Regions from separate parts of the Streptomyces griseobrunneus genome, predicted to be linked through region 2. Evidence: predicted binding sites of a transcription regulator. Region 2 holds the regulator's gene; the other holds the start of a gene.
The links. The regulator HrcA, encoded in region 2, represses chaperone genes, less so after heat shock. The targets are predictions, from matches to a motif close to TTNGCACTCNGNNNNNCNGAGTGCNAA.
Positions count from the first base shown of each region.

Region 1 (3,409 bases), 2.1 Mb from region 2:
GGCATGCCGCCCTGAGCGGCCGCGCCGGCCTTCTCGGGCTTGTCGGCGATGACGGCCTCGGTGGTGAGGAAGAGCGCGGCGATGGACGCGGCGTTCTGCAGAGCGGAGCGCGTGACCTTCGCCGGGTCGATGATGCCCTCGGCGATCATGTCGACGTACTCGCCGGTCGCGGCGTTGAGACCGTGACCGATCGGCAGGTTGCGGACCTTCTCCACGACGACGCCACCCTCGAGACCACCGTTGACGGCGATCTGCTTGAGCGGGGCCTCCAGCGCAAGCTTCACGGCGTTGGCGCCGGTCGCCTCGTCACCCGTGAGGTCGAGCTTGTCGAAGACTGCCGAGGCCTGGAGCAGAGCCACGCCACCACCGGCGACGATGCCCTCCTCGACGGCGGCCTTGGCGTTGCGCACCGCGTCCTCGATGCGGTGCTTGCGCTCCTTGAGCTCCACCTCGGTGGCGGCGCCGGCCTTGATGACGGCCACGCCGCCGGCCAGCTTCGCGAGGCGCTCCTGGAGCTTCTCGCGGTCGTAGTCCGAGTCGGAGTTCTCGATCTCGACACGGATCTGGTTGACGCGACCCTGAACCTGGTCGCTGTCACCCGCGCCGTCGACGATCGTGGTCTCGTCCTTGGTGATGACGACCTTGCGGGCCCGGCCGAGCAGGTCCAGGCCGGCGTTCTCCAGCTTGAGACCGACCTCCTCGGAGATCACGGTGCCACCGGTGAGGATGGCGATGTCCGCGAGCATGGCCTTGCGGCGGTCGCCGAAGCCCGGAGCCTTGACGGCGACGGACTTGAACGTGCCCTTGATCTTGTTGACGACCAGGGTGGAGAGCGCCTCGCCCTCGACGTCCTCGGCGATGATCAGCAGGGGCTTGCCCGACTGCATGACCTTCTCCAGCAGCGGGATCAGGTCCTTGACGCTGGCGATCTTCGAGTTGACGATCAGGAGGTACGGGTCGTCGAGCGACGCCTCCATACGCTCCATGTCGGTGGCGAAGTAGGCCGAGATGTAGCCCTTGTCGAAGCGCATACCCTCGGTGAGCTCGAGCTCCAGACCGAAGGTCTGGGACTCCTCGACGGTGATGACGCCTTCCTTGCCGACCTTGTCCATCGCCTCGGCGATCTTGGCGCCGATCTCGGTGTCGGCGGCGGAGATGGAGGCCGTCGAAGCGATCTGCTCCTTGGTCTCCACGTCCTTGGCCTGCTCCAGCAGAGCGGCGGAGACGGCCTCGACGGCCTTCTCGATGCCCCGCTTGAGGGCCATCGGGTTGGCGCCTGCGGCGACGTTGCGCAGACCCTCGCGAACGAGAGCCTGAGCCAGAACGGTGGCGGTGGTCGTACCGTCGCCGGCGACGTCGTCCGTCTTCTTGGCGACCTCCTTGACCAGCTCCGCACCGATCTTCTCGTACGGGTCCTCGAGCTCGATCTCCTTGGCGATGGAAACACCATCGTTGGTGATCGTGGGCGCGCCCCACTTCTTCTCGAGGACGACGTTACGGCCCTTGGGGCCGAGGGTGACCTTGACGGCGTCGGCGAGCTGGTTCATCCCGCGCTCGAGACCGCGCCGTGCCTCCTCGTCGAACGCGATGATCTTGGCCATGTGAAGTGGTCCTCCCGGACAGGGGTGGATTCTCCGGACCGAGAGGCGCCCGCGACGGACGGCCTGCCTGCGTGGTGGTTCCTTGCCCCACCGCGCCTGCGGGCCTCACCGGCCCGGTCCAAGTTTCTGTCACTCTCACCTGGAGAGTGCTAACGCCAATGATTAGCACTCGACCCCTGCGAGTGCAAGCGTCCCCCTCGGATGCGGCCCGGATGGGGCCCGGATGGGGACAGCGCGGTCACACCGCGCCGGGCCACGCGCCGGGGCGCACGTAGGGCCCGACCCCCTGATCCGGGGGTCGGGCCCTACGTGCGTGAGTAGTGACGTCGGACGGCCGCGCCGAGCTCAGCCGACGGCGAGCTTGACCATGTCGGCCTGGGGCCCCTTCTGGCCCTGCGAGATCTCGAATTCAACTCGCTGACCCTCTTCGAGGGTGCGGTACCCGTCCATCTGGATCGCGCTGTAGTGGACGAAAACATCCGCACCACCGTCGACCGCGATGAAGCCGTACCCCTTCTCCGCGTTGAACCACTTGACGGTGCCCTGAGCCATGCCTAACTCCCCTATAACTGGCCCTTGCACGGGACCGCACTTCGCGGGCCCGGGTCGGAACTCACCCTCCGACAGGAGAGGGTGTGCGGCGCCGCAGCGCGTCGACCGCGGCCGAATGTATCCGCCCAACTGCCCTCTGCAACAGGTCAATCGGACGAGAATTCTGGGCACAGGCGAACGCCCGAATATGTGGGATTGCTGAGATTTACGGGCAAGTCGGGCCAGGCAAAGGCCACTTATGCCACAAGGGGTTCACGTACTTTGGCTGCTTCTTATCGGGGCCGGGCGCATTCTCATATGCGGGCGGCACACGCAGCGAAGGGGGCTTCCCCAACTCTACCGTGCTCAACCATGCAGAATTGCCCCCTCCGCTCTGTGTGGCGGAGGGGGCAACTGCGTTCAGGAGAGGGCGCGGCGGCCCCCGGAGAAGTTCAGCAACCGCCGGCCACGGCCGGGATGATCGAGATACCGGCGCCGTCGGGCGTGACCGTCTCCAGGCCGCCCTCGAAGCGCACGTCGTCGTCGTTGACGTACACGTTGACGAAGCGGCGCAGCTTGCCCTGGTCGTCCAGGACGCGGGCCGCGATGCCCGGGTGGTCCTTCTCCAGGGACTCGATGACCTCGGAGAGCTTCGTGCCCTCCGCCGGGACCTCGGCCTGGCCGCCCGTGTACGTGCGGAGGATGGTGGGGATACGGACCTTGACGCTCATGGTGGGTGCCCTTCTTGCTTCGGAAGCGGACTCGGACCCGGTGGGTCAGGCGGAGGCGAGGCCCGCGGCGCGGAACGCGTCCAGGCTCGGCTTGATGGTGGCCGTCGCCTGCGAGGTCGCGGAGACCGCGTCGAGCGTCTTGAGCCCGTCACCGGTGTTCAGGACGACGGTGGTGAGCGTCGGGTCGATCACACCGGCCTCGATCAGCTTCTTCGTCACGCCGAGCGTCACCCCGCCCGCGGTCTCGCCGAAGATGCCCTCGGTGCGCGCCAGCAGCTTGATCGCGTCGACGACCTGCTCGTCGTTCACGTCGTCCACCGCGCCGCCGGTGCGGCGGGCGATGTCGAGGACGTACGGGCCGTCCGCCGGGTTGCCGATGGCCAGGGACTTGGCGATGGTGTTCGGCTTCTGGGGGCGGACCACGTCGTGGCCGGCCTTGAAGGCGGCGGAGACCGGGGAGCAGCCCTCGGCCTGGGCGCCGAAGATCTTGTACGGCCGGTCCTCGACGAGGCCCAGCTTGATGAGCTCCTGGAATCCCTTGTCGAT
Region 1 is NZ_CP177080.1:3,505,938-3,509,346, forward strand. Features, by position in the region: gene groL (chaperonin GroEL) at 1-1,601, opposite strand, end outside; gene ACK8N7_RS15870 (cold-shock protein) at 1,947-2,153, opposite strand; gene ACK8N7_RS15875 (MoaD/ThiS family protein) at 2,585-2,863, opposite strand; gene thrC (threonine synthase) at 2,909-3,409, opposite strand, start outside.
Region 1: groL (chaperonin GroEL) is a predicted target of HrcA. The motif match lies at 1,764-1,790, and genes of this name have one in related genera.

Region 2 (3,409 bases):
GGTTGACGCCGAACGGCCCGCCGGTGAGCCGGCGCAGCTGTTTGATCTCGTTGTACACGCCGTCCGCCGTTTTGTACCCGGCGGCCAGGAATCCGAGCCCGCCCGCCTCGGCGACGGCCGCGGCGAGCTTAGGTCCGGAAGCGCCGCCCGCCATCGGGGCCTGCACGATCGGATACCGGCAGAGATCGGTCAACGCGGAGGACATGACGGCATCGTGCCACGTCGGTCGCACAGGGGCCGAATCAGCCAGCGTTCGGCGTGACCGGTTCTCCCTCCGAACGCCGCACCGCCCACCGGTACGGAACCGATGGGCGGTGCGGTGAAAGGCGGAAAACGCTTCAGCGGCCGTTGAAGGCGTCCTTCAGCCGGGAGAAGAGCCCCTGCTGACCTGGCTGAAACTGGCCCAAGGGGCGCTCCTCGCCGCGCAGCTTGGAGAACTCCCGCAGCAGCCGCTCCTGTTCCGCGTCGAGCTTGGAGGGGGTCGTCACCTCGACGTGCACGATCAGGTCGCCCCGGCCGCCGCCGCGCAGGTGCGTGATGCCCCGCCCGTGCAGCGGGACGGACTGGCCGGACTGGGTGCCGGGCCGGATGTCGATCTCCTCCAGGCCGTCCAGGGTCTCCAGCGGACACTTGGTTCCGAGGGCCGCAGCGGTCATCGGGATGGTGACCGTGCAGTGCAGGTCGTCGCCGCGCCGCTGGAAGACGGCGTGCGGCAGCTCGTGGATCTCGACGTACAGGTCGCCGGGCGGGCCGCCGCCGGGGCCGACCTCGCCCTCACCGGCGAGCTGGATACGGGTGCCGTTGTCGACGCCCGCCGGGATCTTGACGGTGAGCGTGCGCCGCGAGCGGATGCGGCCGTCGCCGGCGCACTCCGGGCACGGGGTGGGCACGACCGTGCCGAAGCCCTGGCACTGCGGGCAGGGGCGCGAGGTCATGACCTGGCCCAGGAAGGACCGGGTGACCTGCGAGACCTCGCCGCGACCGCGGCACATGTCACAGGTCTGGGCGGAGGTGCCGGGGGCGGCGCCCTCGCCGCTGCAGGTGTTGCAGACGACGGCCGTGTCGACCTGGATGTCCTTGGTGGTGCCGAAGGCCGCCTCGGAGAGGTCGATCTCCAGCCGGATCATGGCGTCCTGGCCGCGGCGGGTGCGCGAGCGGGGCCCGCGCTGCGAGGCAGTTCCGAAGAACGCGTCCATGATGTCGGAGAAGTTGCCGAAGCCACCGGCTCCGAAACCGCCCGCGCCGCCGCCACCGCCGTTGGCGGAGAGCGGGTCGCCGCCGAGGTCGTAGACCTGCTTCTTCTGCGGGTCCGAGAGCACCTCGTAAGCGGCGTTGATCTCCTTGAACCGCTCCTGGGTCTTCGGATCCGGGTTGACATCCGGGTGCAGCTCGCGTGCGAGCCGACGGAATGCCTTCTTGATCTCGTCCTGAGATGCGTCGCGGCGCACGCCGAGTACGGCGTAGTAGTCCGTGGCCACTTACGACTCCGCCAGGATCTGTCCGACGTAACGTGCCACTGCGCGTACCGCTCCCATCGTTCCGGGGTAGTCCATGCGGGTCGGTCCGACCACGCCGAGTTTGGCGACTGCCTCGTCGCCCGAACCGTAGCCGACCGCAACGACGGACGTGGACGTGAGGCCCTCGTGGGCGTTCTCGTGCCCGATCCGTACGGTCATGGCTGAGTCCGTGGCCTCACCCAGCAGCTTCAGCAGGACGACCTGCTCCTCCAGTGCTTCCAGCACCGGCCGGATCATCACAGGGAAGTCGTGCCCGAAGCGGGTGAGGTTGGAGGTGCCGCCGATCATCAGCCGCTCCTCCGTCTCCTCGACCAGGGTTTCGAGGAGGGTGGTAAGGACCGTGGAAACCGTTCCGCGGTCCTCGCTGTCGAAGGATTCCGGCAGCTCCCGCACCAGCTGCGGGACATCCGCGAAGCGGCGTCCGACGACCCGGCTGTTGAGCCGGGCACGCAGATCCGCGAGCGATGCCTCGCCGAAGGGCGCGGGGCAGTCGATCATACGCTGTTCGACCCGGCCGGTGTCCGTGATCAGGACCAGCATCAGCCGGGCGGGGGCGAGCGAGAGCAGTTCCACGTGCCGGACCGTCGAGCGGGTCAGCGAGGGGTACTGCACCACCGCGACCTGCCGGGTCAGCTGCGCGAGCAGCCGTACGGTCCGGCCGACCACGTCGTCGAGGTCGACCGCGCCGTCGAGGAAGTTCTGGATGGCCCGGCGCTCGGGCGAGGAGAGCGGCTTGACGCCGGCGAGCTTGTCGACGAAGAGGCGGTACCCCTTGTCGGTGGGGATGCGGCCCGCGCTCGTGTGCGGCTGCGCGATGAAGCCCTCGTCCTCCAGCACCGCCATGTCGTTGCGGACGGTGGCTGGGGAGACCCCCAGCTGGTGCCGTTCCGTGAGCGCCTTGGAGCCGACGGGCTCCTCGGTGCCGACATAGTCCTGGACGATGGCGCGCAGCACTTCCAGTCTGCGTTCGCTGAGCATGGCGCACACCTCCAGCTGTTGTTTCCCGGTGCCTGTTGGCACTCGGTGCGTACGAGTGCCAGTTACCCCCCGGTCAGTGTACGGGGGTGGGGTGGGGCAGGGGCAAGGGCGACCGGCCACGCCGCCACCGGACCGCGCGGGTCGCCCCGATAGCGTCGTCCCATGGACGTCTCTTGGGAAGACTTCGGCTGGGAGCGGTTGGGCCACGGTATCGGGCGGCGGCGCCTGCCGGGCTGGGACGCCACGGTCGCGCTGGTGGCCGGGCCCGGCGGTGTGCTGCTGTACGACACCGGCTCGACCCTGCGCGAGGGCGTCGAGCTGCGGAGGCAGGCCGAGGCCCTGCTCGGCCGGAGGGTGACGCATATCGCACTGAGCCACCCCCACTTCGATCATGTGCTGGGTACGGCGGCGTTCGCCGGGGCCCAGGTGTACGGGGCGGTGGGCATCACCGCCCTGCTGCGGCGCTCGGCGGACGAGCTGACCGGGTCGGCCGTGCACCACGGGCTCTCGGAGGAGGAGGCGCACCGGGCGGTGGACACGCTGGTGGTGCCGCACCACGAGGTGACCGGCGAGTGGACGCTGGACCTGGGCGGCGGCCGTCAGGTGCTGCTGGCCAACGTGGGCCCGGGCCACAGCGGCCATGACCTCGCGGTGCTGGTGCCGGGGACGGACGGCGAGCCTCCGGTGGTGCTCTGCGGGGACCTGGTGGAGGAGTCGGGCGAACCGCAGGCGGGCCGGGACGCGATCACCTCCCGCTGGCCGGCCGCCCTGGACCGGCTGCTCGAACTGGGCGGCGAGGGCGCGGTGTACGTGCCGGGGCACGGGGCGGTGGTGGACGCGGCGTTCGTCCGGGCGCAGCGGGGGTCGCTGGCGGAGCGGTTCGGGGCGGGGTGAGGGTTCCGGGGGACGGCTCT
Region 2 is NZ_CP177080.1:5,591,082-5,594,490, reverse strand. Features, by position in the region: gene ACK8N7_RS25315 (nitronate monooxygenase) at 1-205, opposite strand, end outside; gene dnaJ (molecular chaperone DnaJ) at 339-1,478, opposite strand; gene hrcA (heat-inducible transcriptional repressor HrcA) at 1,479-2,495, opposite strand; gene ACK8N7_RS25300 (MBL fold metallo-hydrolase) at 2,658-3,389, shown strand.